DNA from 2 places in the Stenotrophomonas sp. STEN046 genome. Region 1 is predicted to be linked to the other one. Evidence: predicted binding sites of a transcription regulator. Region 1 holds the regulator's gene; the other holds the start of a gene.
What was found. The regulator FliA, encoded in region 1, starts transcription of late flagellar genes. The targets are predictions, from matches to a motif close to TAAAGTTTNNCNNNCNNNGGCCGATAA.
Positions count from the first base shown of each region.

Region 2: ACVOLJ_RS08180 (methyl-accepting chemotaxis protein) is a predicted target of FliA. The motif match lies at 13,186-13,212, and genes of this name have one in related genera.

Region 1 covers NZ_JBRRDR010000001.1:3,707-18,756, forward strand. Annotated here, with positions in the region: gene ACVOLJ_RS00020 (flagellar brake protein) at 105-878, opposite strand; gene ACVOLJ_RS00025 (methyl-accepting chemotaxis protein) at 1,056-3,308, opposite strand; gene ACVOLJ_RS00030 (chemotaxis protein CheA) at 3,673-5,649, opposite strand; gene ACVOLJ_RS00035 (response regulator) at 5,695-6,060, opposite strand; gene ACVOLJ_RS00040 (STAS domain-containing protein) at 6,057-6,365, opposite strand; gene ACVOLJ_RS00045 (chemotaxis protein CheW) at 6,588-7,742, opposite strand; gene ACVOLJ_RS00050 (ParA family protein) at 7,739-8,521, opposite strand; gene motD (flagellar motor protein MotD) at 8,526-9,569, opposite strand; gene ACVOLJ_RS00060 (flagellar motor protein) at 9,571-10,311, opposite strand; gene ACVOLJ_RS00065 (chemotaxis protein CheA) at 10,458-12,296, opposite strand; gene ACVOLJ_RS00070 (protein phosphatase CheZ) at 12,299-12,904, opposite strand; gene cheY (chemotaxis response regulator CheY) at 12,904-13,296, opposite strand; gene ACVOLJ_RS00080 (RNA polymerase sigma factor FliA) at 13,354-14,097, opposite strand; gene ACVOLJ_RS00085 (MinD/ParA family ATP-binding protein) at 14,094-14,981, opposite strand; gene flhF (flagellar biosynthesis GTPase FlhF) at 14,968-15,050, opposite strand, start outside.
Region 2 covers NZ_JBRRDR010000012.1:9,677-24,726, forward strand. Annotated here, with positions in the region: gene ACVOLJ_RS08145 (amino acid permease) at 1-968, opposite strand, end outside; gene ACVOLJ_RS08150 (PAS domain-containing protein) at 1,050-1,772, opposite strand; gene ACVOLJ_RS08155 (catalase) at 1,889-3,982, shown strand; gene ACVOLJ_RS08160 (hypothetical protein) at 4,004-4,213, shown strand; gene ACVOLJ_RS08165 (alpha/beta fold hydrolase) at 4,210-4,920, opposite strand; gene ACVOLJ_RS08170 (hypothetical protein) at 4,917-5,714, opposite strand; gene ACVOLJ_RS08175 (autotransporter domain-containing protein) at 6,058-10,941, shown strand; gene ACVOLJ_RS08180 (methyl-accepting chemotaxis protein) at 11,030-13,156, opposite strand; gene ACVOLJ_RS08185 (L,D-transpeptidase family protein) at 13,384-14,349, shown strand; gene ACVOLJ_RS08190 (M23 family metallopeptidase) at 14,354-14,962, shown strand; gene ACVOLJ_RS08195 (deoxyguanosinetriphosphate triphosphohydrolase) at 15,022-15,050, shown strand, end outside.

The DNA.
Region 1 (15,050 bases):
GTCAGGCTCGATATCGGCCCCGTGGTGGGGGACTTTAGAGGTCTGGTGGTGCCGGGACGTTCGCCGGGCATGGCCCGGCGCTACCGGGGCACGCCGGAACCGCCTTACATGTCGCCGTTCTTGCGTGCCTTGCGCTGGCGGTCGATGCGGAAGATGTAGCGTTGGATGGCGCTGTCGCCGCCGCGGGGCAGATCGTCGAAACGCATGCCCACGCGCTTGACCTCGGTGCCGTTCGGCAGACGCTGCGGCAGCAGGTTGCAGACCACCAGCTGGATCGGCAGGTCCGGGCCATCGGGCATCGACAGCTGCGCGCGGTAGCGTTGCTGCAGGCTGAAGATCGCGCAGTCGGTGGGCACGGTCACGGCCAGGCCGCCACCGCTGATATCCACCACCCGCATCGACAGGGCCTCGGCCTGGGCCTCGCCCGGCGGCAGCAGCAGCTGCGGCGAATCGGTGATGGGGGTTTCCAGTCGATACAGCTCGCGACGCTGCAGGTGCACGAGCTCTTCGGGCAATGGCGCGCGGAAGGCGACATGGCCGTCGTTGTCCACGCGCTGCAGATCCTGCAGGCGGAACCGCACCAGCACCCGTTCCAGCTGGGCGAAGCAGAGCAGGTGGTCGGCCTGTTCGGCGGCGCGGTTGGAGGCTTCCTGTGGGCTGCCATCGAGCAGCAGGACGTCGTCGTCCTCGTCCAGTTCAAGCAGGGCGGTGGGGAAGGAGCGGTCGCGGCCGTCGATGTGGGCGTTGATCAACGATCGCTGGTCGATCAGTGAGCGCAGCAGCTGCCGCACCTGGCGCGGATTGCGGACCAGGAAGCGATCGTCGGCGGCGTCGGCCGCATGGACTTCGGGCGGTGCAGTGTCGTGGCCGTCGGACATGGAATCTTGGGTCAGGGGCGGGCGCCGACGCGTGTGGGCACGTGGCTCGAAAGAAGTATCGGCCGTGGGGCGGAATTATGTAGTGCCGAGCGTGCTCGAGATTACCGGTGCACCGGTTGAACCACGGCGCCGGTCTGACTCGCAACGGGGTGGCGCGAGGCCACCCCGTTGCTGCCATCAGAACTCCTGCCAGTCGCCGTCGCCGGCCAGAGCAGGTTGCGGGATCGCCTTGCGGGCGCGTGCCGGCGCCGGCGCCACAGCGGCGCTTGCGGTCGCCTTGCGCGGTGCACTGCCTGCGACAGCCTGGGTGGCACGCGGGGCGGCGCTGCCCAGGCTGGGTGCGGCAAGGCGGAAGCGGGCAACCGCTTCGCCCAGCTGTGCGGCCTGGTCTTCCATGGCGCGCGCAGCGGCGGTGGCTTCTTCCACCAGCGCGGCGTTCTGCTGGGTGGTTTCGTCCATCTGCACCACGGTCTGGTTGACCTGCTCGATGCCGGCACTCTGTTCCTGCGAGGCCGCCGAGATTTCGGCCATGATGTCGGTCACGCGCTGCACCGAGGCGACGATCTCGCCCATGGTGCTGCCGGCCTGGTGGACCAGGGTGGAGCCTTCGGCGACCTTGCCGACCGATTCATCGATCAGGCCCTTGATTTCCTTGGCTGCAGCAGCCGAACGCTGGGCGAGGGTGCGCACTTCGCTGGCCACGACGGCGAAACCACGGCCCTGTTCACCGGCGCGTGCGGCTTCCACCGCGGCATTGAGTGCCAGGATGTTGGTCTGGAACGCGATGCCGTCGATGACCGAGATGATCTCGGCGATCTTCTTCGACGAGGCTTCGATGGCGGACATGGTGCTGACCACCTGGCCGACCACTTCACCGCCCTGCGAGGCCACACCGTGCGCGCCGATGGCGAGCTGGTTGGCCTGGCGGGCGTGTTCGGCGTTCTGGCGCACGGTGGAGGTGAGCTCCTCCATCGAGGCGGCGGTTTCTTCCAGGTTGGCGGCCTGCTGTTCGGTGCGGCGCGACAGGTCGCTGTTGCCCGATGCGATTTCACCGGCGGCCAGGGTGATGCTGGAGGTGCTGGCCTGGATCTGGCTGACGATCTGGGTCAGCTGGGCGACGGTGGTGTTGGCATCGTCGCGCATGCGGGCGAACACGCCGTGGAACTGGCCGTCCATGCGTGCGGTGAGGTCGCCTGCGGCGATCGCCTGCAGCAGCTGCGAGAGCTGGCCGAGGTTGCCATCTGCCACCTGCATCATGCTGTTGAGCTGCTCGATCATCACGCGGAAATCGTGATCGAAGCGCTGCGCGTCGCCGCGCTGGCTGAAATCACCGGCGGCAGCAGCCGAGGCCAACTGCTGGATCTGCGTGTTGATGGCCAGCAGGCTGGCCTTGGCCGCATCCATCGACTCGTGCAGGATCGCGCGGCTGCCCGGCAGGCGGCGCGCGTCGGGTGCGAGGTTGCCGGTGGCGTACTGGTTGAGCACATCGATGGCATCACGGATCGAATCGAGGTGTTCGAAGATGACCGTGTTGATGCCGCCGGCCAGCTGGCCGTACACGCCCGGGAAATCTTCGGGAATGCGATGGCTGATATCCGGGCCGGCATGCATCTGCGCCATCAGCTGGGTCTGCTCGGAGAAGCGACGCAGCATCGCGGTCATTTCGGCGGTGGCGGCCAGCATGCGGCCGGCTTCATCCTTGCCGGTGCTCTGGGTGGTGACGCTCAGGTCGCCGCGGGCGACGGCCTGGATGGCCTGCACGGCCTTGCCCAGCGGACCGACCACCGCGCGCGAAATGACCACGGCCAGCGTTGCGGCAACCACCACCAGCAACACGATGGCGGCGATGATCGCCAGCATGCTGTTGCGATGGGTGGCATTGGCATCGTCGATCTTGCCCTGCATCAGCGAGCTGCTGTAAGCGCCCAGTGCCTTGAGGTCTTCGAATGCCTTGCGGCGCAGCGGACGCGACTGGTCGTCGGAAATCTGCCGTGCAACCACGCCGTCACCGGCGGTGGCGGCTTCGCGCAGCTTGGCATTGGCGGCGAAGTAGCCGTCGATGTCGGTCTGCACGGCCTGGTAGAGCTCGCGTTCCTTGGCCCCGGCCGGCAGCTTGGCATAGGCCGCCAGCTGTTCGCGGACGACGGTGGCGGTGTCGTTCATGCGCTTGTTGTAGTCGGCCACCTTTTCCGGCTGGTCCAGCATGCTCAGCTGGGCCAGTTCGTAGGTGCGGAATTCACCCAGCTGCGAACGCACTTCGCCGAGATACTGCACCGACGGAATATCGTTGGCGGCCATCGCGCTCAGCTGCGCGTTGGCCTCGGACAGGCGGACCAGGGCGAAGGCGCCCAGTACGACGGTCATCAGGGTGGTCAGGGTGAATCCCACAGCCAGCTTGCGGGCGATGGGCAGATCGTGGAACCACTTCATGCAGGGTGCTCCAAGGTGGGCAGAATGCCGGCGGCGACGCCGCGGGCAAAAGGTCGTTGCAGGAGGGAACGGTCGGCCCGGTGGGGGTTCGGTGACTGCCGTCAATCCGAGATAGCGGCGCAGCTGCGCCGTACTTTATGGACGGATGTCACATTCGCCAGCGTAGGGCAGAACGCCCGAAAGCCTTGCGGCGTAGGGGCTTTCGCGTTGATCGATGGTTGCAGTGGAAACTGCGCCTGCGATGGAGGTCACGCATCCTGCGTGCCGTACCGTCGGGCAGGCGGCGGCGCTGCGCTTGTGTTGGCGTGCAAACGAAAACCGCCGCCCCGGAGGGCGGCGGTCGTTGACGGCAATGCCGGCCGGTTCAGGCGGCCTGCGGCATCCGCAGCGAGCGCACCAGGCCGCCGATGTCGACGATCAGTGCGACGCGGCCATCGCCGAGGATGGTGGCACCGGACACGCCACCGATGCGACGGTAGTTGTTCTCGATGTTCTTCACCACAACCTGCTGCTGGCCGACCAGTTCGTCCACTTCCAGCGCGATCTTCTGGCCATCCCCTTCGACCACCACCACCAGCGATTCGCTGCCGGGTTCGCGCTGGCCATAGCCGTAGTACTCGCTGAGCGACAGGATCGGCAGGTACTCGCCACGCACGCGCAGTACGCGGCCTTCGCCGGCCATGCTGCGGATGTCCTCGGCCTGCGGCTGCAGTGCCTCAAGCACGTAGGCCAACGGCAGGATCAGGGTTTCACCGGCCACCGCCACGGTCATGCCGTCGAGGATGGCCAAGGTCAGTGGCAGGCGGATCAGCGTGCGGGTGCCGGTGCCCAAGCCGCTTTCAATCTGCACCTCGCCACCCAGCGCCTGGATGTTGCGGCGGACCACGTCCATGCCCACGCCGCGGCCGGACAGATCGGTGACGGCATCGGCGGTGGAGAAGCCAGGCTGGAAGATCAGGTCCCAGACCTGCGAATCGGTCGGGTTGTCCGGCACCGCCAGGCCCCGCTCATGGGCCTTGGCGAGGATCTTTTCGCGGTTCAGGCCACGGCCGTCGTCGCTGACTTCGATGACGATGTGGCCGCCCTGGTGCGAGGCCGCCAGGGTGATGGTGCCGGTCTCGTCCTTGCCTGCATCGCGACGCACGTCCGGCATTTCCAGGCCGTGGTCGATGGAGTTGCGCACCAGGTGCACCAGCGGATCGGCGATCTTCTCGATCAGGCCCTTGTCCAGCTCGGTGCCTTCGCCGATGGTGCGCAGGCGCACGTGCTTGCCGAGGCGGCCGGACAGGTCGCGGACCAGGCGCGGGAAGCGGCGGAACACGGCGTCCACCGGCAGCATGCGCACGCCGATGACAGCCTCCTGCAGATCGCGGGTGTTGCGTTCCAGCAGATCCAGGCCGGCGAACAGGCTCTCGGCATGCACCGGATCCAGCGCATGCGAAACCTGCTTGAGCATGGCCTGGGTGATGACCAGTTCACCGACCAGGTTGATCAGTGCATCGACCTTGTCGACGCTGACGCGGATGGAGGTTTCCGCCTCCTGGCTGGCGCCGCTGCTGGCAGCGGGCGCGGCAGCGGCTGCAGGAGCCGGCGCTGCGGCGGCCGCAACCGGCGCCTGGGTGGCAAGGCTCGGCGGCGCGGCCGGACGGATGTCCAGTTCGCAGTCGTCCAGCACCCAGGCGAAGGTGTCTTCGATCTTGCTGCGCGGCACCTTGCCGACCAGGCCGAGGTCCCATGCCAGATGGGCTTCCAGCGGGTCCAGCTGGGCGAAACCGGGCAGGCGGTCGATGCGTGCTGCCACCTGCAGCGAGCCCAGGTGTTCCAGCTCGCGGATGATGCGCAGCGGGTCGTTGCCGCTCATGAACAGCGACGGCGCCGGGGTGAAGCCGATCTGCCACGCTTCCGGGGTGTCATCGACCTTGGCCGCTGCAGGCGCCGGGGTCGCGGCGGCCTGGCCGGAGAGCACCGCTTCCAGGCGTGCCTTCACCGCCGCAACGGCGGCAGGGTCGGCGACCTGGCCGTGCTCGGCCTCGCGCAGCAGGGCGCGCAGCACGTCCACCGAGGACAGCATCGCGTCGACCGCGTTGCCTTCCAGTGCGCGCTTGCCGGCGCGCAGCTCATCCAGCAGCGTCTCCAGCACGTGGGTCAGGCCGGCGATGGCATCGAAGCCGAAGGTGCCGGCGCCGCCTTTGATGGAATGGGCGGCGCGGAACACCGAGTTGATGATCTCCGCGTCCTGTTGCCCCGATTCCAGGGCCAGCAGGCCGGCCTCCATGGCGTCGAGGCCTTCGCGGCTCTCCTCGAAGAAGGTGGCGTGGAAGCGTTGCAGGTCCATGCTCATGGCAGTGGCGATCCGGAAGCGAAGAGGGGGAGCAGTGCGGGGCGATCAGCCCAGCACTTTCTGCACGGTGGCGACCAGCTGTTCGGGATTGAACGGCTTCACCAGCCAGCCGGTGGCACCGGCGGCCTTGCCTTCGGACTTCTTGTCCGCGGCCGACTCGGTGGTCAGCATCAGCATCGGCGTGAACTTGTAGTCGGGCAGCTGGCGCAGTTCGCGGATCAGCGCGATGCCGTCCATGTTCGGCATGTTGACGTCGGTCACCACCGCATTGAAGCGCTGGCCCTTGGCACGACCGAGCGCGACCGCGCCGTCTTCAGCTTCTTCGACGGCAAAACCGGCCGAGGTGAGGGCGAAGGAAACCATCTGGCGCATCGACGCCGAATCGTCCACCACCAAGATACGTGCGCTCATGCAGCGTTCTCCACAGATTTCAGGTTGTCATGGGGTACGTCCAGGCCCAGGGCCTGGGTGACGCCCAACAGGCGTGCAGCGTCACGGAAGGTTGCAGTGCAACCGTGGAAGCCGGTGCCCAGGCCTGCCTCGCGGCGGGCCTGCACGAAGGCACACAGCACCTGCATGCTCGCGGTATGGATGCGACCGACCTGGCTTGCATCCAGGGTCAGTTCGGCTGCTTCCGCCACAAGTGGCGAAAGGCGGTTCTTGAGCTCGGTGCTGCTCTCGATGCCGAGATCCTCACCCAGTTCGACAGTGCTCATCGTTGCTCCGGACAAACGGTTCCGACATTCATAACGGCACCGGCGGGGGGTTCTTTAGGGGAGGAATCGGCGCGGAGCGCCGAAGCGGGGCTTTTCGGGGACGGAAGGAGCCGATTCTGCGAATCAGCAGCTGCCGTCCCCACTGCCCGGTGGCCGTTGCTGCCGGGGGTTGACGGACGGTTTGGAATCGGCGCGGAGCGCCGACGCCCTGCCGTTTCCTGCTCAGCCCAGCAGGTGACTGGCGTCGAGCAGGATCATCGGGCGTTGGCTGATGCGGGCAACGCCGCGGAACAGTTCGTTGGAGATCTGGCAGATGCGGGCGGTATCGGGCGGCTCTATCTGCGAATCGGTGAGGTTGGCGACGTCTTCCACCGCCGACACGCGCAGGCCCAGGGTCTCGCCGTTCTCTTCCAGTACCACGATACGGGTCTGGGCATCGTCCTCGGCCGAGGCGGCGCCCAGGTGCAGGCCCAGGTCCATCACCGGCACCACCTGGCCGCGCAGGTTCATGATGCCGAGCATTTCCGGGGCAGTGCCGCGCAGTGGCAGCAGCGGAACCGGCAGCACCACTTCCTGCACCTTCAGCAGCTCCAGGGCGTAGGCCTGGGTACCGCAGCGCAGGCGCAACCAGCGCGAGGCGCGCTCACCGGCGCGGCGGTTCTGCGGGTGCGGGCTGCTGGCAGGCTGATGTGCCTGTGCCTGCAGTTCCTGCCAGGTGCCGGGGCGATTGCTGGCCGGTGCGTCGACGGCCACGCGCGGCGGCGGTGCCACGGGCGCGCGTGACATCGGGGCCATCGCGGCCATCGGCGCGGGGGCGGGGCGTGCGGGGGCGACGGCTGCGGCGGGAGTGGCGATCGCAGGAACCTCCTCACCGTCGGCGGCGGCCTGGAAGGCTGCCTGCAGCCCGGGGCTGTCGGTGTGCGCCAGGCTGTCGGCCGCGTCGGTTTCGTAGATGACCTCGTCCGGCAGGTCGTCCCAGGTCGGTTCCGGCGCCGCAGGGGCGGCCGCGACGGGAGCGACCACATCGGTTTCGTAGACGACCTCGGCCGGGAGATCGTCCCAGGTGGGTTCGCGCTCGGATTCGGGTGCTGTGTCCGCCGGGCATGGCCCGGCGCGACCGGTGGCCGCGTCGAAGGCGGCTTCGAGTGCGGCGTCGTCGCTGGCCGGGGTGGCAGCGACTGCGCCGGTTTCGTAGACGACCTCGGCCGGGAGATCGTCCCAGGTGGGTTCGCGTTCGGATTCGGGTGCTGCGTCCGCCGGGCATGGCCCGGCGCTACCAGAGGCAGCGACCGGTTCCTGTTCGATGGCCGGTGCTGCGGCGATGGCGTCGCCAAGCAGCTGGTCCAGATAGTCGTCCAGCAGGCCGGTGGTGTTCATGCAGCCTGCTCCAGCGCACGTGCGTCTTCGCCGAGGATCCAGTTCAGTGCACGCCGGTACGCAGCCAGGCCCCGGCCCGGGTAGTCCTCGCCGATGCTCGGCAGGGTCAGGCCGGCGGCATTGCTGATGCGCGTATCGATCGGGATGGCGTCTTCCCAGACCCGGCTGGCGTGACGGTCCTGCATCGCGCGCAGCGACTCGTTGCCGGTGCGGGTGCGGCGGTCGAACAGGGTGGGCAGGATCGAGATCGGCAGCGGGCGACGGCGCGAGCGCTCGACCATTTCGCCGGTGCGGACCATGCCATCCAGCCCGTGCAGGGCCAGCGGCTCGGCCTGGGTGGGAATGATCAGGCGATCAGCGGCGGCAAGTGCATTGATCATCAGCAGCCCGAGGGTGGGCGCACAGTCCAGCAGGATGTAGTCGTGCTGGCCCTGGTGGCGCGCCATCGCGTTCTGCAGTGCCAGGCCGAGACCGGGCTGGTTGGCGCTGCGCCGTTCCAGCGTGGCCAGCGAGGCCTGCGCGCACACGTAGTCCAGCCCGGAAATGTTGCTGGCATGGCTGAGCGTGGCCAGGTCGGCCGGTGGCGCGCCGAACAGTTCCAGCACGCCGGCCGGTGCCGGTTCGATCGGCACGCCGAAGGCGCGGGTGAGCGAGGCGTGCGGATCGAGATCGATCAGCAGCACGCGGTGGCCGAGCGCGGCCAGGCCGCGACCGAGGGCGAGGGTGGTGGTGGTCTTGCCGACTCCGCCCTTCTGGTTGGCGACTGCCCAGATGCGCATCGGATTACTCCTTCATTGCCGGGGGAACGGCGGCGCCGACGCGGCTGCCAGCCGGCACCGGCGGCAACTGCACCGGTGCGATGGGGGGTGTGGGGGTGGTACGTGCCGGCGATGCCGCCGAGGCTTGCGTCGGCGCGCGGCTGGGGTTGCCGGCGTCGTTGCCTGTGGCGGCACCGGTGGCGGCATTCAGGCGCTCGCCCAGCGGATCGACCGAATGGCTGGTGTCGGCCAGGATGATGACCATCACCCGGCGGTTGCGGTTGCGACCCTGCGCGCTGTCGTTTTCCTCGCGCGGGCGGAACTGGCCGTAGCCGACCATGGCCAGTCGCGAGGGCTGCACGCCCTGGTCGGCGAACAGATGGACCACGCTGGCGGCGCGGCCGGCCGACAGTTCCCAGTTGGAAGGGAAGGTGGCGGTGGCGATCGGGATGTTGTCGGTGTGGCCTTCCACGCGCACGCTGTTGGGCACATCGCGCAGCACGCCGGCCAGGCTGGCCAGGGTGTCACGCGCATGTACATCGAGCGCGGCCGAGCCGGTGGGGAACAGGATGTCGCTGTTGATTTCGACCTCGATCCACAGTTCGGTGCGGCGCACGCTGATCATGCCGCGGTCGATCAGTGGCGCCAGCGCGGCGGTCAGGCGGTCGGCGATGCTGTTGAGCTGGCGCTCGGCGCGCGCGATCTGTTCCTGGTTGTGCACCGACACCGGCATGCGCATCTGCGAGGCCATCGACGGCAGCAGGGTGGGGTCGTGCGAAGGCGCCGGCGCCGACGGGCCGATCTTGGTGCCGGACTTGATCACCGACGGGCTGTCCCAGCCGCCACCCTGCACCTGCTTGTTGCCGACCTGCACCGGGTTGATGGTGCGCGGTGCGCCGCCGAAGGCATCGGTGAGGGCATCGGCCATGATCCGGTACTTGCCCTCGTTGACCGAGGAGATCGCGTACATGACCACGAAGAAGGCGAGCAGCAGCGTCATCAGGTCGGCATAGGGAATGGCCCATGCTTCGTGGTTGGCGTGCTCTTCGTGGTGCTTGCGGCGGGCCATGTCAGTGCAGGAAGCCGGAGAGGTTGGTTTCGATGTTGCGCGGGTTCTCGCCCTGGGCGATCGAGATCAGGCCTTCGATGACCATCTCGCGGTCGCGGGTGTTGTGCGAGATCACACTCTTGAGCTTGGCGGCGATCGGCAGGAACAGCAGGTTGGCCGAGGCGATGCCGTAGATGGTGGCGGTGAACGCGGCAGCGATGCCGTGGCCGAGCTTGCTCGGGTCGGCGAGGTTCTTCATCACCGCGATCAGGCCGAGCACGGCGCCGATGATGCCCAGCGTGGGTGCGTAGATGCCCATCGCCTCGAACACCTTGGCCCCGGCCTGGTCCTGGTGCTCCTGGCTGCCCAGTTCGATTTCCAGCATGTGCCGGATCGATTCCGGTTCGACGCCGTCCACCAGCAGCTGCAGGCCCTTGCGCAGGAACGGGTCCTGCTGCGCTTCCACCTGTGCTTCCAGGCCCAGCAGGCCCTGGCGGCGGGCGATGTTGCTCCACTCCACGATCTGCTGGATCAGTTCGCGGCGGTCGCTGTGCGGCGGGCGCACCACCCAGCGCACGATCTTGAAGGCGTGCTTGAACACGGCCGGCGAGGTGTGCAGCAGGATGGCGGCGATGGTACCGACGATGACGATTACAAACGCCGCAGGCGACCACAACGACGCCAGGCCGGCGCCCTTGAGGATGCTGCCGCCGACCAGTGAGGCCAGGGCGAGGAAAAGTCCAATGAGGCTGAGTCTATCCATGGGTCCGGTATCGGCTTGTGTGAATGGGACTTGAGACACCGGGAGGTTGTGTACAGACGGTAGTCACAGTTTTCGGGTCGCCGGGCATGGCCCGGCGCTACCCTGCGGGGCCGTTTCCGGTTGCGCCGGGTCGTGCCCGGTGGGGTTCAGCGCAACCCGTCCACATCCAGGATCAGCGCCATGCGACCATCGCCGATCAAGGTTGCACCGGCATAACCGCGCAGGCCGCGCAATGCCTTGGGCAGTGGTTTGATGACCACTTCCTCGCGGCCGCGCACCTGGTCCACCACCAGGCCGAAGCGGGTTTCGCCGGCCTGCAGTACGACGATGGTCAGCAGCGGCGAGGCGGCGGGCGTCACATCCAGCCATTGCCGCAGGTCGACCAGCGGCAGGGTGTGCGAGCGGCGATCGAGTACGGCGCGACCGTCGAACCAGCCCAGCGAGGTACGCGGCGCATGCAGTACTTCCATCACGCGCGCCAGCGGCAGCGCGTAGACATCCTCGCCGGCCTGTACCAGCAGGGTCGGCAGGATCGCCAGCGTCAACGGCACGCGGATCATGAAGCGGCTGCCACGGCCCAGTTCCGACTGGATCTGGATCTGCCCGCTGAGTTCGCGGATGCGCGACTGCACCACGTCCATGCCGACGCCACGGCCGGAAATGTCGGTGACCTGCTGCTTGGTCGAGAAGCCAGGCAGGAACACCAGGTGCAGGCATTCCTCGCTGCTCAGGCGGGCGGCGGCTTCCGGGTCGATCAGGCCCTTCTCGCGTGCCTTGGCGCGCAGCTTTTCCGGATCGATGCCGGCGCCGTCGTCCTGCACCTCGATGCTGACGTAGTCGCCTTCCTGCTGCGCCGACAGGCGCACGTGGCCCATCCGCGGCTTGCCCTGCGCTTCGCGCAGGTCGGGCATTTCCACGCCGTGATCGATGGCGTTGCGCACCAGGTGCACCAGCGGATCGGCCAGCGCTTCGACCAAGTTGCGGTCCAGCTCGGTCTCGGCGCCGATCAGCTCAAGGTCCACTTCCTTCTTCAGCGAGCGCGCGACATCGCGGGCCACCTTGGGGAAGCGCGAGAACACCTTGCCGACCGGCTGCATGCGCGTGCGCATCACCGCCGATTGCAGCCGTGCGGTGGCGATGTCCAGAGTGGACACGGCACGATCCAGCTCTTCGTCACGCAGGCGTGTACGCAGGGTCTTCAGCCGGTTTCGTGACAGCACCAGTTCGCCGATCAGGTTGACGATGGCATCCAGGCGCTTGGTGTCCACGCGCACGGTGTGTTCGGCTTCGGCAACCGGCTTGTTGGCTGCCGGCTTGCTGGCCGCCGGTGCCGGCAGCGCTGCCGGCGCCGGACGCGCTGCCGGAGCAGCAACGGCAGCAGCGATCGGTTGCGCGCCCGGCACGGCGCCGCCATGCAGCTGGTCGAGCAGGGCTTCGAACTCGTCCTCGCTGATCATGTCGTCGGCTTTCTTCGCCGTCGCTGCGATGGTGGTCGGGGCCTTGCCGCCGTGCAGCTGGTCCAGCAGTGCCTCGAACTCATCATCGGTGATCAGGTCGCCGCCGGCGCCTGCCGGCGTGGCCACGGCCGACGCTGCGGTGGCAGCGCCACCGTGCACATCGAACTGTGCGACCAGCTCGGGCGGTGCAAAGCCCGGTTCGGTACCGGAGGACACCGCATCGAGCATCGACTGCAGGTAGTCCAGCGATTGCTGGGCGGCATCGAAGTGATGTGCCTGCAGCACGGCCTGGCCGGCCCGTGCGGCGCCCAGAGCTTCCTCGGCGGCGTGGCACAGCTCGACCATCGCGGTGATGCCCAGGAAGCCCGCGCCGCCTTTCAGCGTGTGGTAGCCACGGAACACCGCGTTGAGCTGTTCGTTGTCCTGCGGTGCCTGTTCCAGCGACACCAGCTGTTCGCCCAGGCGATCCAGGATTTCCTGGGCCTCGATGATGAAATCGGCAGTGATGTCGTCGGCTACCGCGCCCATGCTTACAGCCCCAGATCCGACAACAGGTCGTCGGCGTCGTTCTGCGAGACCGCGTGGCGGTCAAGTCCCTTCAGTGCCGGCCCGGCAAGTTCCGGGTCGGTGCGATGCTGTTCCGGCGGCAGGCCGAGCGCGCCAAAGCCTTCGTGCACGCGACGGACGATGCCGACCACGCGACGGATGATCTGGCCGGTCAGGTCCTGGTAGCTCTGGGTCAGGGCGATCTCGGTAAGGTTGTGGCGGATGCGGTCGAGCTGCGCGTCCTGGCCCGGCTGCAGGCCATCGGCACGCAGCTGCTCGGTCAGGTTGCGGCACTCTTCGGCCAGGTCCAGGGTGCGGTGGGTGGCCTGCTCGGTCATGGCCACCACGTGGTCCAGGCGCGCGCAGGCGTCATCCAGCTCGCCGGCTTCATCAGGCACGGTCGGCAGTTCACCCAGCGCCTGCCCCAGTTCGCGCGCCAGCCGCGAAAGGCCGCTCATCATCGGCTGCGTGCGCAATGCCACCAGGCCATCGATGCGCTGGCGCCAGGCGGCTTCGTCGCCCGATTCCAGTGCATCCAGGGCTTCCTGCAGGCGCAGGGCGAGGGCGCTCTTGTCGACCGTAGTGTCCATCAGGCGCTGGCCGCCAGGCGTTCGAAGATCTTGCCCAGCTTCTCTTCCAGCGTCTGCGCGGTGAACGGCTTGATGATGTACCCGTTCACGCCGTTCTGCGCCGCTTCGATGATCTGCTCGCGCTTGGCTTCGGCCGTGACCATCAGCACCGGCAGGGTCTTCAGCTTGGCATCGGCACGGATCGCCTTCAGCAGCTCGATGCCGGTCATCACCGGCATGTTCCAGTCGGTGACCACGAAGTCGAACGGCTGGCTCTGCAGCAACGACAGCGCGGCATGCCCGTCCTCGGCTTCAGCGGTATTGGTGAAGCCCAGATCGCCCAGCAGGTTCTTGACGATACGACGCATGGTCGAGAAGTCGTCGACGATCAGGATGCGCATGTTCTTGTTCAAAGCAGAGTTCCTTTGTTGATCAGCTCTCGGGGCCGGCGTCGGCCGCCCCGATCATGTTCATTGTTCAAGGCCGGCATCGGCGGCTTCGAAGACCTTCAGGCGGCCGCGCAGGCGCAGCACGGCCTGGCCGTGGATCTGGCAGACGCGTGACTCGCTCACCCCGAGCACCGCGCCGATCTCTTTCAGGTTCAGTTCCTGCTCGTAGTAGAGCGAAAGCACCAGCTGTTCGCGCTCGGGCAGCAGGCCGATGGCATTGCCCAGTTCGCGGCCGAATTCACCGCGCTCCAGCACCTGCTGCGGGGTCGGCCCGCCCTGGGCGATGGTGTCCAGTTCGCCCTGGTCTTCGATGCGTGATTCCAGGCTCAGCACCTGGCCGCGCGAGGCGTCCTCCATCAGCCGCAGGTATTCGGGCAGCGGCATTTCCATTGCAGCGGCCACTTCGGTGGCGCTGGCGGCACGGCCGGTACTCTGTTCCAGGCGGCGGATGGTGGCGGCGGCGTCGCGGGCGCGGCGGTGCACCGAACGCGGCACCCAGTCGCCGCGGCGGATCTCATCGATCATCGAGCCACGGATGCGGATCGAGGCGTAGGTTTCAAACGATGCACCCTGGTCGGCGTCGTAGCTGCGCGAGGCCTCGATCAGGCCCATCATGCCGGCCTGGATCAGGTCATCCACTTCCACGCTCGCCGGCAGGCGGGCGGCCAGGTGATGGGCGATGCGCCGCACCAGGTCCGAGTGCTGGGCAATGACTTCATTGGCCGCAGTGCGCTGGACTTCCCTGTATTGAGCGGCGCCTTTCATGCGGCCACCCCACGCTGCTTGATGATGCGCTCGAGGAAGAATTCGACGCCACCGCGCGGTTCGGTCGGTGCCTGCCAGCGTGCGGTCCGGCGGGCGATCTCGGTGATCGCCAGCGCCGACGGGCTGGACGGGTAGGCCTTCACCACCGGCTGCTGGCGCTGCACCGACAGGCGCAGCCAATCGTCCTGCGGCACGCAGCCCAGGTAGTTCAGCGAGACATCGGCCAGGAACTTCTCGCAGACCCGGGTCAGCTTCTCGTACAGCACGCGGCCTTCGTTGGGGTCGCGCACCATGTTGGCCACCACCTGGATGCGGTCCACGCCACGTTCGCGCGACAGCACCTTGATCAGTGCGTAGGCATCGGTGATCGAGGCCGGCTCATCGCAGACCACCACCACGGTGTCCTGCGCGGCCTGGCAGAAGGTCAGCACGCCATCGTTGATGCCGGCTGCGGTGTCCACCACCATGATGTCCAGCTCGCGTTCCAGCTCGGAGAACACGTTGACCAGGCCCACGTGCTCGGCCGGGGCCAGCTCGGCCATGTGCCGGCGGCCGGATGCGGCCGGCACCACCAGCACGCCGTTGGGGCCTTCGATGATCACATCGTCCAGGCTGCAGCGGCCGGCGACCAGGTCAGCCAGGGTATTGGTCGGGTTCAGGCCCAGGATCACGTCGATGTTGGCCAGGCCCAGGTCGGCGTCCAGCAGCAGCGTGCGCTTGCCCATGCCGGCCAGCGCCACGGCCAGGTTGGCCGACACGTTGGTCTTGCCCACGCCGCCCTTGCCGCCGGTCACGGCAATGGTGCGCACAGGGCCGAGCGGCTCGCTGCGGGTCGCCGTCAGCGGGAAGGTGGTGGTCAGCTTGGCGTACTCACGCGACGGCATGGTTCAACTCCGGGTTGCAGGGCATATCGGCCGCGCGGCGCAAATCTTCAAGGCGAAGTACAAGATTGG
Region 2 (15,050 bases), on a different contig from region 1:
GCCTCGCGGCGCTGTGCCAGCGAGTACATCATGCGCGAGGCACCGTAGAGGTTGGCATTGAGCGCCGACAGCAGCGCGATCACCGCGATCAGGGTGATGGCGGTGGCTGCACCGGGAATGTTGGCCACATCCAGAACGGCGGCAAACGGCGACTTCAGGGCTTCACTGGTCCACGGCACCACCGCGATGATGACGCTGAGCGAACCGATGTAGAACACCAGGATGCGCCAGGCCACGGTGCGGATGGCGCGGGCGATGCTGCGCTCCGGGTCTTCGGTTTCAGCAGCGGCGACAGCGACGATCTCAGTGCCACCGAAGGCAAACACGACAACCAGCAGGGCCGCGCCGATGCCGGCCAGTCCCTTCGGTGCGAAGCCACCATGCTCGGTGAAATTGCTCAGCCCCGGCGACGCCACCTGCGGCAGCCAGCCCATCAGCAGGGCAATACCGACAGCGATGAAGGCAAGGATCGCCGCCACCTTGAGGATCGCGAACCAGAACTCGAACTCGCCGAAGTTCTTCACCCCGAGCAGGTTGATGGCAGTGAAGAACAGCATGAAGGCCAGCGCCGCCATCGGCACCGGCACCACCGGCCAGACCGTGGCCAGCAGGCCGGCCGCACCCACCGCTTCGGCGGCGATCACGATCACCAGCTGCACCCACCACAGCCAGCCCACGGTGGCCCCGGCGGTGGCGCCCATGGCATCGGCTGCATAGACCGAAAACGCGCCACTGGTGGGCTTGGCCGCCGCCATCTCGCCCAGTGCGTTCATCACGATGATCACCAGCGCACCGGCCACCAGGTAGGACACCAGCACCGCCGGACCGGCCGCCTGCACACCCACGCCCGAACCCAGGAACAGGCCGGCGCCGATCGCGCTGCCCAGGCCCATCATGATCAGCTGCCGCGGCTTGAGCGAATGGCCGAGGCGGGAGGGCGAGGTGCTGGAATTGGGGGTGGCGGGCATCGGCAGGGCTGGCGGCGGCTACAGGGGCGTCACCTTACAGTGTCCGGCGGCCGCCGGGATAGGCACAGCGCAGCAGGAAACTCAGGCCGGTACCGGCTCGCCGATGCTGTCGCCGATACGGGCCCGGTAGGCGCGCGGCGAGAAACCGGTTTCGGCCTTGAACTTGCGGGTGAACGCGCTCTGATCGCTGAAGCCGCAGGCCTGGCCGATGCAGGCGATGCTCTCGTTGCCGTGCAGCAGGTGCATGGCCATCTGGATCCGCAGGCGGGTCAGCACCTGCTGCGGGGTCATCTGGAACACCTTGCGGAAACTGCGCTCCAGCTTGGAAAGCGAGAAACCGGTGATGTCCAGCAGGGTCTGCATGCGCACGTTCTCGGCGTAGTGCGCATTGAGATGGGCCAGCGCCAGCCGCAGCTGCTCGTACTGTGCGCCGAGGCTGTCCTTCTGGCCCAGGTCGCGGGAAATGCCGATCAGCCCCTCGATCTGGCCGTCCACCAGCAGCGGGCGCTTGCAGGTCAGGCACCAGCCCGGTTCGCGGTTGGCGAACAGGTGCAGCTCCATCAGGTTCTCGATCACCTCACCGGACAGCACCCGGGCGTCCTGGTCGACGTAGTCGGCGCTCAGCCCGGTCGGGTAGATCTCGGCGGCGGTGCGCCCGATCACGTCCTTGCGCGCACGCAGCCCCAGCCGTCGCAGCATGGTCTGGTTGACGTAGGTGTAGCGGCCCTGGCGGTCCTTCATGAAGAACAGCACGTCCGGAATGGCGTCGAACAGGGCTTCGATGTCGGCGGGTTCGACTCGCATGCGGCAAGCATACCCGAGCCGCCGATTTCCCTGTGCGTTCACTCCCACGGGACCTGGGTTTAACGCGACCGGCGCCAGTGTCAGGGTCTGCCCCTACCCGCCCCAGGAGACCGTCCATGGCCGCCAGCAAGCCGACCGGCAAGCGCGCCCCCGCCACCCCCACCTACCGCGACAGCCGCGGCCAGGGCGATGAACTGCATCAGCTGGCCGGCGGCAGTCATCCGGTGCTGACCACCAACCAGGGCCTGGCCGTGGCCGACAACCAGAACTCGCTGCGGCAGGGACCGCGCGGGCCGAGCCTGCTGGAAGATTTCATCCTGCGCGAGAAGATCACCCACTTCGACCATGAGCGCATTCCCGAGCGCATCGTGCATGCCCGTGGCAGTGCGGCGCACGGCTACTTCGAACTGACCCGGTCGCTGCGCAAGCTGACGCGCGCGAAGATCCTCGGCGACGTCGGGGTAAAGACGCCGGTGTTCACCCGCTTCTCCACCGTGGCCGGCGGCGCCGGTTCGGTGGATACGCCGCGCGACGTGCGCGGCTTTGCGGTGAAGTTCTATACCAGCGAAGGCAACTGGGACCTGGTCGGCAACAACATCCCGGTGTTCTTCATCCAGGATGCGATGAAGTTTCCCGACCTGGTGCACGCGGTGAAGATGGAACCGGACCGCGCCTTCCCGCAGGCTGCCAGTGCGCATGACACGTTCTGGGACTTCATCTCGCTGATGCCCGAATCGATGCACATGATCATGTGGGCCATGAGTGACCGTGCCATTCCGCGTTCGCTGCGGATGATCGAAGGCTTTGGCGTGCACAGTTACCGCCTGCTTGACGAGGATGGCGCATCGACATTCGTCAAGTTCCACTGGCGGCCGAAGCTGGGCATCCAGTCCACCGTGTGGGACGAAGCACTGAAGCTGCAGGCCGCCGACAACGACTTCCATCGCCGCGACCTGTTCGAAGCGATCCAGCGCGGTGACTTCCCGGAGTGGGAGCTGGCCGTGCAGCTGTTCAGCGAAGCGGATGCGGAGAAATTCCCGTTCGACCATCTGGACCCGACCAAGATCATCCCCGAATCGCTGGTGCCGTTGCAGGTGATCGGGCGCATGGTGCTGGACCGCTGGCCGGACAATTTCTTCGCCGAGACCGAGCAGGTAGCGTTCTGCCCGGCCAACGTGCCGCCGGGCATCGACTTCAGCAACGATCCACTGCTGCAGGGGCGCCTGTTCTCCTACCTGGACACGCAGCTGCTGCGGCTGGGTGGGCCGAACTTCAACCAGATACCGGTGAACGCACCGAAGTGCCCGTTCGCCAACCACCAGCGCGATGGCCACATGCAGATGCAGGTGCCCAAGGGCCGGGTGGCCTACGACCCCAGTTCACTGCAGGAGGACAGCCCGCGCGAAACGCCCACCGGGTTCAGCAGCCACGCCAGCGCCGACGATGGACGCAAGGGCCGCACCCGCGCCGAGAGCTTCGCCGACCACTACAGCCAGGCGCGCGCGTTCTTCCGCAGCCTGGAAAAACCCGAACAGGCACATCTTGCCTCCGCGCTGGTATTCGAGCTGTCGAAAGTGGAAACGGAAAAGGTGCGCGTGCGCACGATCAGCCACCTGCGCAACATCGATGAGGCGCTGGCCCGACGCGTTGCCGATGGCCTGGCCCTGCCCGCCCTGCCCGACCCGGCGCCAACGGCCACACCGGCGCGCGACATGCCGGCGGTGCCGGAAGTGCGGGTGATCGGCCGCAACAGGAGCACACTGCAGGGCCGCTGTATCGGCATCCTGTTCGACGAAGGCTCCGATGCCCGGCTCATCGCCAGCCTGCGCAAGACGGCTGAAAAGGCCGGTGCCAGCGTCAAGCTGGTGGCACCGAAGGTCGGTGGCGCGACACTCAGCGACGGCAAGTTGCAGGCTGCCGATGGGCAGCTCGCCGGCACACCCTCGGTGGTCTTCGATGCGGTGGCGGTAGTGCTGAGCGCCGACGCCGGCAAGTCGCTGGCCAAGGAAGCAGCGGCGGTCGGTTTCGTCAGCGATGCATGGGCACACCTGAAGGCCATTGCCAGTGACGACGGCGCGCAGCCGCTGTTGAAGGCGGCGCGCGTGGGCAAGGATGCCGGCATCGTAGCGGCCAGCGACAGCAAGGCCTTCCTGGCTGCTGCCGCCAACCGGCAGTGGGCACGCGAGCCGAAGCTGCGCCTGCTGGCCTGATCGATCGACAGGAGAACCGACATGCCCCGGGGTGACAAGAACGCCTACACCGACAAGCAGAAGCGCCAGGCCGAGCACATCGAGCACAGCGAACGCGCGCGTGGGGCCAGCGAAGGCACCGCCGAGCGCATCGCCTGGGCCACCGTGAACAAGCAGGACGGCGGTGGCAAGCGCAGCGGCAGCGGGCGCAAGACCGCAAAGAAGGCCGTGCACCCGCCTGCCCGAGGCTAATCCACGGGCGGCAGCGCCTTCACCCAACCGGCCACCACGGCGGCGGCCGGTTCGGCGCGGGCCTGCAGCAGCAGATGCGGCCCTTCCAGCGCGACGTGCCGTGCGTCCGGCAGCAGCGCCAGCAGTTCAGACACGCTTGGCGGCCACAGCAGACGGTCCTGGCGCGCCTGCAGGCACAGCGTGGGCACTGCGATGCGGCTCAGCACGCTTCGCACGTCCACGCGCAGCGTCGCAGCGGCACGCTGCCGCAGTGTGCCCGTTGGAACCTGGGCCAAGGCATCGCGCAGCAACAACCGGTGTTCGTGGTCGTGCCACCGGCCCAGCAGCAGGCGTGCCAGCAGCGCCAACGGCGGCATCGGCCAGGCCGGTGACAGCATTGCTGCGCTGGCCGCAGGCAACGGCACCGGCCGACGCGCGAACGTGGCGGCCAGCACCAGCCCATGCAGTGCGGGCGGCTGCCGCGCGGCGAGTTCAATAGCCAACGGGCCCGAGAATGATTCGGCAAGCAGCACGAACGGTGCGCGTGGCAGCTGTGGCAACACCCACTGCGCAAGCGCGGGGTAATCCTGCGGACCCTGTACCGGCAGCGCGATCGCCTGCACGGTCAGTCCATGGGCCTGCAATGCCGACAGGAAGCGCACCGACATGCTGCCGGTGCCGTCCAGCCCCGGCAGCATCACCACCCGCGGCAGCGCTCCCGCACTCAACGCGCCGCTGCGCCCTTGCCAGCAGACGGTGGTTGCGCCGCTACATCAACGGCCTGCACCCTGCGTACTGCGGCAATTGGGATCGCCTCGGCCCGCCGTTGCTGTGGCCACCATACAAACAGGAACGCGCTGCTGGACCCCAGCAGGCGCGCGGTGCCCGGCAAAGGCATCGGGTCTCCGGTGAGCTGCACGCGCACCACCTCACCATGTCCATGCTCACGGACCTGCGCGCCGCGCACCTGCACATAGTTGGCCGCGCCCACCGCCATGAATGCCGCCACGGCCAACGTCATCGCCGTCAACGGACGCAGCCCCAGCACATCCCAACTGGTCAGCAGTGAGCGCGACAGCACCAGCCGCCACATCCGGTTGCGCGCACGCAACTGCTCCAGCTTCGCCGCATTGCGCAGGCGCAGCGTTTCCGGCCAGCTGACCAGCAGCACCAGCAGCACGCCCAGCGCCAACAGCAGCACATAGGCGGGATCACGGATGCCGGCCACCAGGAAATCACTGGGCTGCATGTAATCGAGGATCGACAGCGCGAAGCCACGATAGAACCAGTAACTGCACCAGAGCCCCAGCAGCGACACCAGCAGGTAGGCACTGCTGAACAACAGCGCCGGCTCGCGGCGCATCCGCCGCAACGCGCCCATGACCGCCGAATCATCATCGCTGCGCGTGAGCGGTATCAGCGACCAGTCGGTCGCCGGCTCACTGCGTGGCGCATCGTGTACATCAATGCCCTGCAGCGCCGGCACATCGCCATAGGCGCCCTCGGTTTCCCTGCTGTCCATGGCATCCCCCCTTTGCCTGCGAGCATCGCCGAATTGTGGCAACGGCGATAGCCCGGCACACCGTACGCCGCAGTACTTGATCACCCCGATGAGCGGTTCAGACGCCCCGATTGGCAATCGCGAAAAAACCGCTAGAATCGCCGCCACACGGGCTGCCAGCGGCGGCCCAGGGGATTGAGGAAGTACGTGCCACGGCACGGAAATTGCATCGCGGCAATGGACTGTCGACCGGCAACCCGGCCGACATCGGGAATCGAAAGCGTACGTAAGGAATGGCCCATCCGCGGGAGCGCATCGCGCGTTTCGTGGTGGCTGACACTCGTGGATTGATCAGGGGGATCACATGTCCGCACCATATTTCGGCCGTCCGCTGCTGCGGGCGGTGTTTCTGTTGTTGTGCCTTGCCGTGGCGCTCACCACCCATGCCGCACCCACCATGGTGACGTTCAGCAACAACGCCGGGCTCGGCGGTCCCATTGCCAGCAGCGGCCAGGGCGGCTCCGCTTCGATAGCGGGGCTCAGCATCCAGATCGGCCACATCTCCGACAGCAACGGTACGCCCTCCGGCGCGATCGGCTGGCAATCGGCAACGGCGCTTTTTGACAGTGACAACTTCGACGGCCTGACCGACGCCGCGCTTGCCGTCGGCTATCGCGGCATGATCGTCCGCTCTGCCGACGGCAAGGAGTTCCAGCTGACGGCATTCCGCTACTACAACTGGGGAGAGACCTTCAGTGCCCCGATCACTGTGGCGGGCTTTCGCAACGGCCGCCAGGTCGCCTCGACTTCGTTCGAGGGCTACAAGGCAGATTCCAGCTCGGTGCAGGTCACTCTGCCGTCCTTCACCAACGTCGATGAGGTTCGCCTCTATACCGCCAGCGGAAACCCCAGCTGGCACACGATCAACAACCTGGTGATCGATCCCGTGCCGGTGCCTGAAGTGCCAGACGCACCGCAGATGGGCCTGGCGACAGCGGGCAACGCACAGGCCTCGGTGAGCTTCACCACGCCGACCGACAACGGTGGCGCGGCCATCACCGGATACACCGTGACGTCATCGCCGGGCGGACTGACCGCCAATGGCAGCAGCTCTCCGCTGGTGGTTGCCGGATTGACCAATGGCACCTCGTATACGTTCAAGGTCACCGCCACCAACTCCGTTGGCACCGGTCCCGCCTCCGCGGCGTCCGCTGCGGCCGTGCCCAAATCGGACCAGACCATCACCTTCGCCGATCCGGGGGCACAGGCATTCGGCAGCACCCCCACGTTGACCGCTTCCACCACGTCCGGCCTTGCGGCGAGCTTCTCATCAAGCACTGCAGGCGTCTGCACCATCACCAGCGGAGGAGCGCTGACCTTTGTCAGCACCGGCACCTGCACCATTGATGCCAACCAGGTTGGCGATGCTGCCTGGAATGCGGCGCCCACGGTGAGCCGTTCCTTTACCGTCAATGCCGTCGCGCCGGCTGCGCCGACCATCAACGCACTGACCGCTGGCAACGGCCAGGTTTCCGTCGTTTTCAGCGCACCCGCCAACAATGGCGGATCGGCCATCACCGGTTATACCGTGACCTCCGCACCGGGTGGATTCACCGCCACGGGTGCGGGTTCGCCGCTGGTCGTCACCGGCCTGAGCAACGGTACCGCCTATACCTTCTCGGTCACCGCCACCAACGCGATCGGCACCGGCGTCGCTTCGGCTGCCTCGCTGGCAGTGGTTCCGAAAGGCCAGCAGACCATCACCTTCAACAATCCCGGTGCGCAGAACTTCGGCACGTCGCCGACGTTGACCGCCGCCACCAACGCCGGCCTGCCGGTCACCTTCACCTCCAGCACGACCGCCGTGTGCACGACCAGCAGCGACGGCACGCTGGCGTTCGCCACAGCCGGCACCTGCACCATTACTGCCGCACAGGGCGGCAACGGCACATACGCCGCAGCAGCGGATGTCATGCAGAGCTTCACCGTCAACCCGATTGTTCCCGGCGCGCCGACGATCGGCACCGCCACTGCGGGTGACTCGCAGGCGACGGTCACCTTCACGGCACCGGCGAGCAACGGCGGCGCCGCCATCACCGCCTACAAGGTGAGCGCAGTGCCAGGCGGCAATCTCACCATTGGTGGCGGATCACCGCTCACCGTGACCGGCCTGACCAACGGCGTGAGCTATACCTTCACCGTCACCGCAACCAACAGCGCTGGCACCGGCACCAATTCAGCCAGCTCCAACGCCGTCATCCCGGCTTCGCCGCAGACCATCACCTTCGCCAACCCCGGTGCGCAGAACTACGGCACCACGCCCACCCTCACCGCCACCTCCAGCTCAAACCTGCCCGTGGCACTCACCTCGTCCACCACGGGCGTCTGCACGATCAGCAACGGCACGCTGGCGTTCCTGGGCGCCGGTACCTGCACCATCGACGCCAACCAGGCGGGCGACAGCGCCTATCTGCCGGCAACACAGGTCAGCCATTCGTTCACCGTCAATGCCGTGGCGCCGGGCACGCCCACTGCGGTCAGCGCGACGCCGTCAGGCACCGGTGAGATCAAGGTGGCGTTCACCGCACCTGCCGGCAACGGCGGTGCCACGATCAGCGGCTACACGGTGACGTCCATCCCGGGCGGTATCACCGCCTCCGGTGCGGCCAGCCCGCTTACGGTCAGCGGCCTCACTGTCGGCCAGTCCTATACGTTCACCGTATCGGCCAGCAACAGCGCCGGCACCGGCAGCCCATCCACCGCCTCCAATGCGGCGGTGGCCGCCGATGCCATCGTCGCCAACAACTCCGCCGCTGCGGTGGCCTACGGTACGCCCACGCCGATCAGCCTGAGCATCAGCGGCGTGGCCACGCAGGTAACCGTGGGCACTGCGCCCGCGCATGGCAGCCTGGCGATTTCGGGCATCATTCCCACCTACACACCGGCGGTGGGTTACGCCGGGTCCGATACCTTCACCTACACCGCCACCGACGGCAACATGACCTCGGCAGCGGCGACGGTCAGCATCACCGTCGGCGCGCCCGCACTGGCATTGACGCCGGCCACGCTGGCCAGCGCCACCGCCGGCAGCAGCTACCAGCAGAGCCTGTCCAGCAGCGGAGGCGCGGCACCCTACAGCTACCAGCACGCCGGCACACTACCGCCCGGCATCAGCCTGTCGGCCAGCGGCGAGCTCAGCGGCAATCCGACAACGGCAGGCAGCTACAGCTTCGCCATCACCGCAACCGACAGCAGCACCGGCACCGGTCCGTTCTCCATCACCCACAACTACACCGTGGTGGTGGCTGCACCGCAGATCGGCTTCACGCTCTCGAGCCTGCCGCCGTCCTCGACCGCCACCGCCTACGCCCAGCAGCTGCAGGTCTCCGGCGGCGTCGCGCCCTACAGCTTCCAGGTCAGCGCCGGCGCACTGCCGTCCGGCCTCAGCCTGGGCAGCGACGGCACGTTCTCCGGCACGCCGACCGGCGCAGGCAACTACGCGTTCACGGTGACCGTCACCGATGGCAACGGCTTCACCGCCAGCCAGGCCTTCACCCTGCAGGTGATCGAGGCGGTCCAGCAGATCACCGCGTTCGTGGCCAATCCCACAACACCGGTGTACAGCGTCGATGGGCGCTTCACTGTTTCCGCCAGCGGTGGCGCCTCGGGCAGTCCGGTGCTCTTTGCCACCACCACGCCTGCGATGTGCCGTGTTGAAGGCAGCACGGTGGTGATGCTGTCGGCTGGCCGCTGCAGCCTGACCGCCAACCAGGCCGGCAACGCGCAATACCAGGCTGCGGTGCAGGCCACTCTGGATGTGGACATCACCGCCGCGGTACCGGTGCTGCAGTGGCCGCAGGAACTGCACAAGGTCTTCGGTGAAGCCGCGTTCGACCTGGCCGACCCGCAGAGCCCGAGCCGCGGCAGCTTCAGCTACAGCAGCAGCAATACCTCCGTGGCGACCGTGCAGGGCCGCACGGTCACAGTAACCGGCGAAGGCGTGGCGATCCTCACCGTCACCCAAGCCGCCGCTGGTGGCTTTGCGGTGGGCACGGCGCAGCTGCGCCTGGTAGTCAGCCAGCGTCCGGATCCGAGCCGCGACCCCGGCGTGATCGCCAACCTGCAGGCCCAGGTCGATGCCAGCGTGCGATTTGCCAGTGCACAGCAGGCCAACATCCGTGATCGCCTGCGACAGGTACGGAGCGGCAGCAATGCGTCCAGCAACCAGTTGTCATTGAGCTACAGCGGTGGCAACGATCTGCCGAGTGTGTCGGTGCCGATGTCGCGGCTGGGGGGCGATGCGCTGCCGGCGCTGGCCGCCGGCTGGGGCATGTGGGCCTCGGGCAGCGCCAGCTACGGTGCCGGTGCGGGCAGCAGCCGCTACGACTTCCGCACCGATGGCCTGAGCGTGGGTGTGGACCGTGCCTTCGGCGATCAGTTCCTGTTCGGCGTGGCCGGCAGCATCGGTCGCAACAACAGTGACATGGACGGCAGCGATGCACGGGTCAGATCCGATCAGCGCTCGCTGGCCGCCTACGGCCTGTGGCGCGGTGGCGATCACCTGTTCGTCGATGGTGTACTCGCTACCGGCACGCTGGACTTCGATACGCGCCGCTGGAGCGCGGACGCCGATGCCTTCGCACAGGGCAAGCGTGACGGCGACCAGTGGTTTGGTTCGCTGGCCATCGGTTACGAACACCGCAACGCGGGGATGTCACTGACCGGCTACGGCCGTGTTGAAGCCAGCCGCAGTACGCTGGACAGCTACCGCGAGAGCGGCGCGGGCCTGTACGACCTGGTCTATCGCGAGCAGGTGGTACGCAACAGCGCCGTCGCACTGGGCCTGGAGGGCGCCTACCTGCCTGCCGACCCGGAAGCGCGCGTGCGCCCGTTCTGGAGCATCGAGTACCGCCAGGCGCTGGATGACAAGGGGGACGCCTACATGAACTACGTGGTGGGTCCGCGAGCACAGGATTACCAGTTGCGCATGCAGAGCTACAACGACCATGCGCTGTCGATTGCCGCCGGCATGGACGTGCGCCTGCAGCGTGGCTGGTTCATGTCGCTGCTGCTGGGCCACGAGCAGACGCGTGGCTCGAGCCGTGCCAGCAGCATCGGCCTGCGTGTGGGCTATGGCGCTGCGGGCGGTGCATCCGGTACCGGCACGCTCGGCAACAACGATGGCACCGGCAAGCAACGCTGCAACCCGCGCCGTTGCCCGCCGCAGGCCAGCGCCGCGCCGCGCTGAGGCTGCTGCATCGCCCTGGCTGAAAACACTGCGACCTGCCTGCGTATCAGCGCAGGCAGGCCGCAGGTTGCTTGTTCAACGCGTGGCTTTACGCAGCGCGTGCCGCTGCCAGCGGCGTCCGCACGCCCTGCTCCAACTGGAACACCGACACCGAAGTGGTCAGCGCATGCGCCTGCTCTTCCAGCGCGCGGCTGGCAGCGGTCGCCTCTTCCACCAGGGCGGCGTTCTGCTGGGTCACCTGGTCCATCTGCACCACCACCTGGTTGACCTGCTCGATACCTGCCGCCTGCTCCTTGCTGGCCGCGGCGATGTCGCTCATCAGCTGGGTGGTACGCGCGCTGGCCTGGGCGACGCGGGCAATGGCGGCTTCCGATTCGACGGTCACTGCCAGGCCACTCTGGACCTTTGCAGCGGCGTCCTCGATCAGTTCCTTGATCTCCTTGGCCGCAACACCGGCACGCTGCGCCAGCGTACGCACTTCGCTGGCGACCACGGCAAAGCCACGCCCCTGCTCGCCGGCACGTGCGGCTTCCACCGCCGCGTTCAGCGCCAGGATGTTGGTCTGGAACGCGATGCCATCGATCACCGTGGAGATTTCCGAGATGCGCGCCGAGGACTGATCGATCTCGCCCATCACCGTGGCCATCTGCGTCATCGCCTGTTCGGTCTCGCGCACGGCGGCACCGGCGGCATGCGCCTCGCTGTCGGCCTGGCGTGCCAGTTCGGCATTCTGGCGAACGGTCGAGGTCAGCTCTTCCATCGATGCGGCGGCCTCTTCCAGATTGGCGGCCTGCTGCTCGGTACGGCGTGACAGGTCGTTGTTGCCGGCCGCCAGTTCCTGCGCGGCGTTGTTGATGCTGTCGGCGGCCACCTGGATGCCCCGCACGATGCCGGTCAGCTGCGCGGTGGTGGTGTTGGCATCGTCACGCATGCGCGCGAACACGCCTTCGTACTCGCCGTCCATGCGTGCGGTGAGGTTGCCGTGCGAGATCGCACGCAGCACGTCGGAGACATCGGCGATGCTGGCCTGCGAACTGGCCATCATGCCGTTGAGGTGGTTGACCATGGCCTGGAACTGGTACTGGAAGGCCGAGGCGTCGCCGCGCATGCTGAAATCGCCGGCGCGGGCGGCGCGGGCCAGTTCGTCGATCTGCGCATTGATCGCCATCAGGCTCTGCTTCACCGCTGCCAGGGTGCGCGTCAGCGTGCCCTTCTCGCCCGGGTACTCGGGCAGATCGCGGCTGAGATCGCCGATGGCATAGCGCTGCATCACCTCGGCCATCAGCAGCTGCACCTGCACGTGCGATTCGACCAGGTGGTTGGTGGCCTGCACCATGCGGCCGAAATCGCCGGGGAAGGCGCTGGCGTCCATCCGGTAACGGATCGCACCGGCTTCATGCTGCTCGGCCATCTGCAACTGCGCACCGATCGCGGCCTGCACACTCTGGCGCACGCTGGCCATCGCCTCGCCCAGCTGGGTCAGCTCGTCACGGCCGCCGAGGCGGAACTCCTGGTCCAGCTCGCCCTTGGACAGGCGCTCGGCCAGCTGCACCGCACGCGCCAGCGGCGCGGTCATGCTGCGGCCGATCAGCACCGAGGCGGCAATGCCCACCAGCAGCGCCACACCGCCCAGCACCAGCAGCTGCAGCAGGCTGCGCTCGCCCAGCCGGATGGCCTCGGCGGCGGCCTCGCGGCTTTCCTTTTCTTCATAGGCCACGCCATCGGCCAGCGCCTTGTTCCAGCCATTGGCCGCTTCCTGCACCGGGCCCAGGGTCAGCGCCACGGCACCGGGAAAGTCGCCTTGTTCCATCAGTTCGCTGGTCTGCTTGTTGAGCGGGCGGGCCAGCGCTCGCTTGGCGGCGATGGTCTCACCGATCACCTTGCCTTCGGCATCGCCCGGCAGTGCCTGGTAGGCCGTCCAGCTGGCCTCGTAACGCTTGACCAGGTCGGCGATGCGCTGTTCGTCGCTGGCGCGCTCTTCGCCCTGGCGGATCAGCATTTCGCGGCGCACGACCATCATCTGGTTGTTGGCATCGAGCATCTCCGACAGCAGCCGCACCTTGGCCACGCCGACCTCAACCACCTGCTCCATCGCGCGCTTCTGCACGGTGGTGGCGGTGGCACCGGTGGCAACCACGGCGGCAACCAGCAGCAACAGCAGGCCAAAGCCAAGCCCAAGACGCCAGGCAACCCTGACGTTCCTCAAGTAGTTCATGGGTGAATCCAAACGGGGGGGATGTGCCCTTATCGGCGGGCGCGCAGGCAATCTTGATCGCCGTCCATCGATGGCGTCGGGTGCCGTTCACCTTGGTGAGCCCCGTCCTGCTGCGCCCGGCAGCGGTTAACGCACCCATCTGCCGTGCTTGCTCATGCGGGCATCAGATCCCTTTCACGGTGGCTCGGCGCCGCCTGCGGGCAAGGTGGAGGCGTTACCTGCTGGAGATGCCCATGCCTGTAGTCCGCCCCGCCCTGCTCGCCCTCGCGCTGCTGGCATCACCCGCCTTCGCGCAGGTGCCACCGCCTGCCAACCTGCCCGCGCCCATCGCCGAGACATCCGGCCCTGACATCGCACCGCGCTCGGCCCTGCATGCCCAGGTCCTGCTGGACCGTGCCAACTTCTCACCCGGGCAGATCGATGGCGAGGTGGGCAGCAACCAGCGCCGCGCGGTGTCCGGTTTCCAGGCCGCGCATGGCCTTGCCGTGACCGGTGAACTGGACGATGCCACCTGGAAGGCCCTGCAGGCTGACACGGTCAGCCCGTTGGCCAGCTATACGCTGACCGCAGAGGACGTGGCCGGTCCGTTCGTTGCCATTCCGAAAAAGCCGGCCGCACAGGCCAAGCTGAAGGCACTGGGCTACACCAGCGTGGCCGAAGCACTCGGCGAGCGCTTCCATGCCGCGCCGGACCTGCTGAAGGCACTCAACCCCGGCGTCGACCTGGGCAAGGCCGGCAGCCGCATCCAGGTGCCGAACATCGCACCGGCGGCACTGCCGAAGGCGGCCAAGGTGGTGGTCGACAAGTCCGACTCCACCCTGCAGCTGTTCGATGCACAGGGCAAGGTGATCGCGCAGGTCCCGGTCTCTTCCGGCAGCGAGCATGATCCGCTGCCGATCGGTGAATGGAAGATCCTCGGCGTGTTCCGCGACCCGCCCTTCCACTACAACCCCAAGCTGTTCTGGGACGCGAAGAAGGGTGATCGCAAAGCGACGATTCCGCCCGGCCCCAACAACCCGGTCGGGCAGGTGTGGATCGACCTGTCCAAGCCCCACTACGGCCTGCACGGCACGCCGGAACCCGGGCACGTGGGCAAGACCGAATCCCATGGCTGCGTGCGCATGACCAACTGGGATGCGCTGCGTGTGGCGGCAGCCGTGGATACCTCCGTGGCCGTGGTGATGCAGGAGTAAGACGATGCGCCTTGCGCAGCTGATCGTGCTTGGACTGGTACTGGGTGTGGCCGCCGGGTGGTGGCTGCAGCGCGGCACGCCTGTGCCGGAAACGCAGCGCACGCGCGTTGCTGCGCCGGCTTCCGTATCGGCCGCAGCGCAGGCTCCGCCGCCTGGTGCAACGTCCGCAGGCGTGCCGGCAGGCCTGCTGCTGCCGGTGCAGGACATCGCGCCGTCGCAGCTGCGCGATACCTTCACCGATGCGCGCAGCGAAGGCCGCGTGCACGATGCGATCGACATCATGGCGGCCGCTGGCACGCCGGTGCTGGCGGTAGCCGACGGACGTGTGGAAAAGCTGTTCGACAGCGAACGCGGCGGCCTAACGATCTACCAGTTCGAACCCACCGGACGCTGGTGCTACTACTATGCGCATCTGCAGCGCTATGCCGATGGCCTGGCGGAAAAGCAGGTGATCAAAAGCGGGGATGTGATCGGTTACGTCGGCAGCACCGGCAACGCCAGTGCCGACGCGCCGCACCTGCATTTCGAAGTACATGTGCTGGGACCGGAAAAACAGTGGTGGAAGGGAGAATCGATCAACCCGTATCCGATTCTTGCTCGGACAGCACCCTAGACTCGATCTGGCGCCAACAGTGAAACTCGGCTGACAGAACCGCGCCAAGGATACGGCGTATGGACATCCGGCCTGTTTCCAGTGTAAA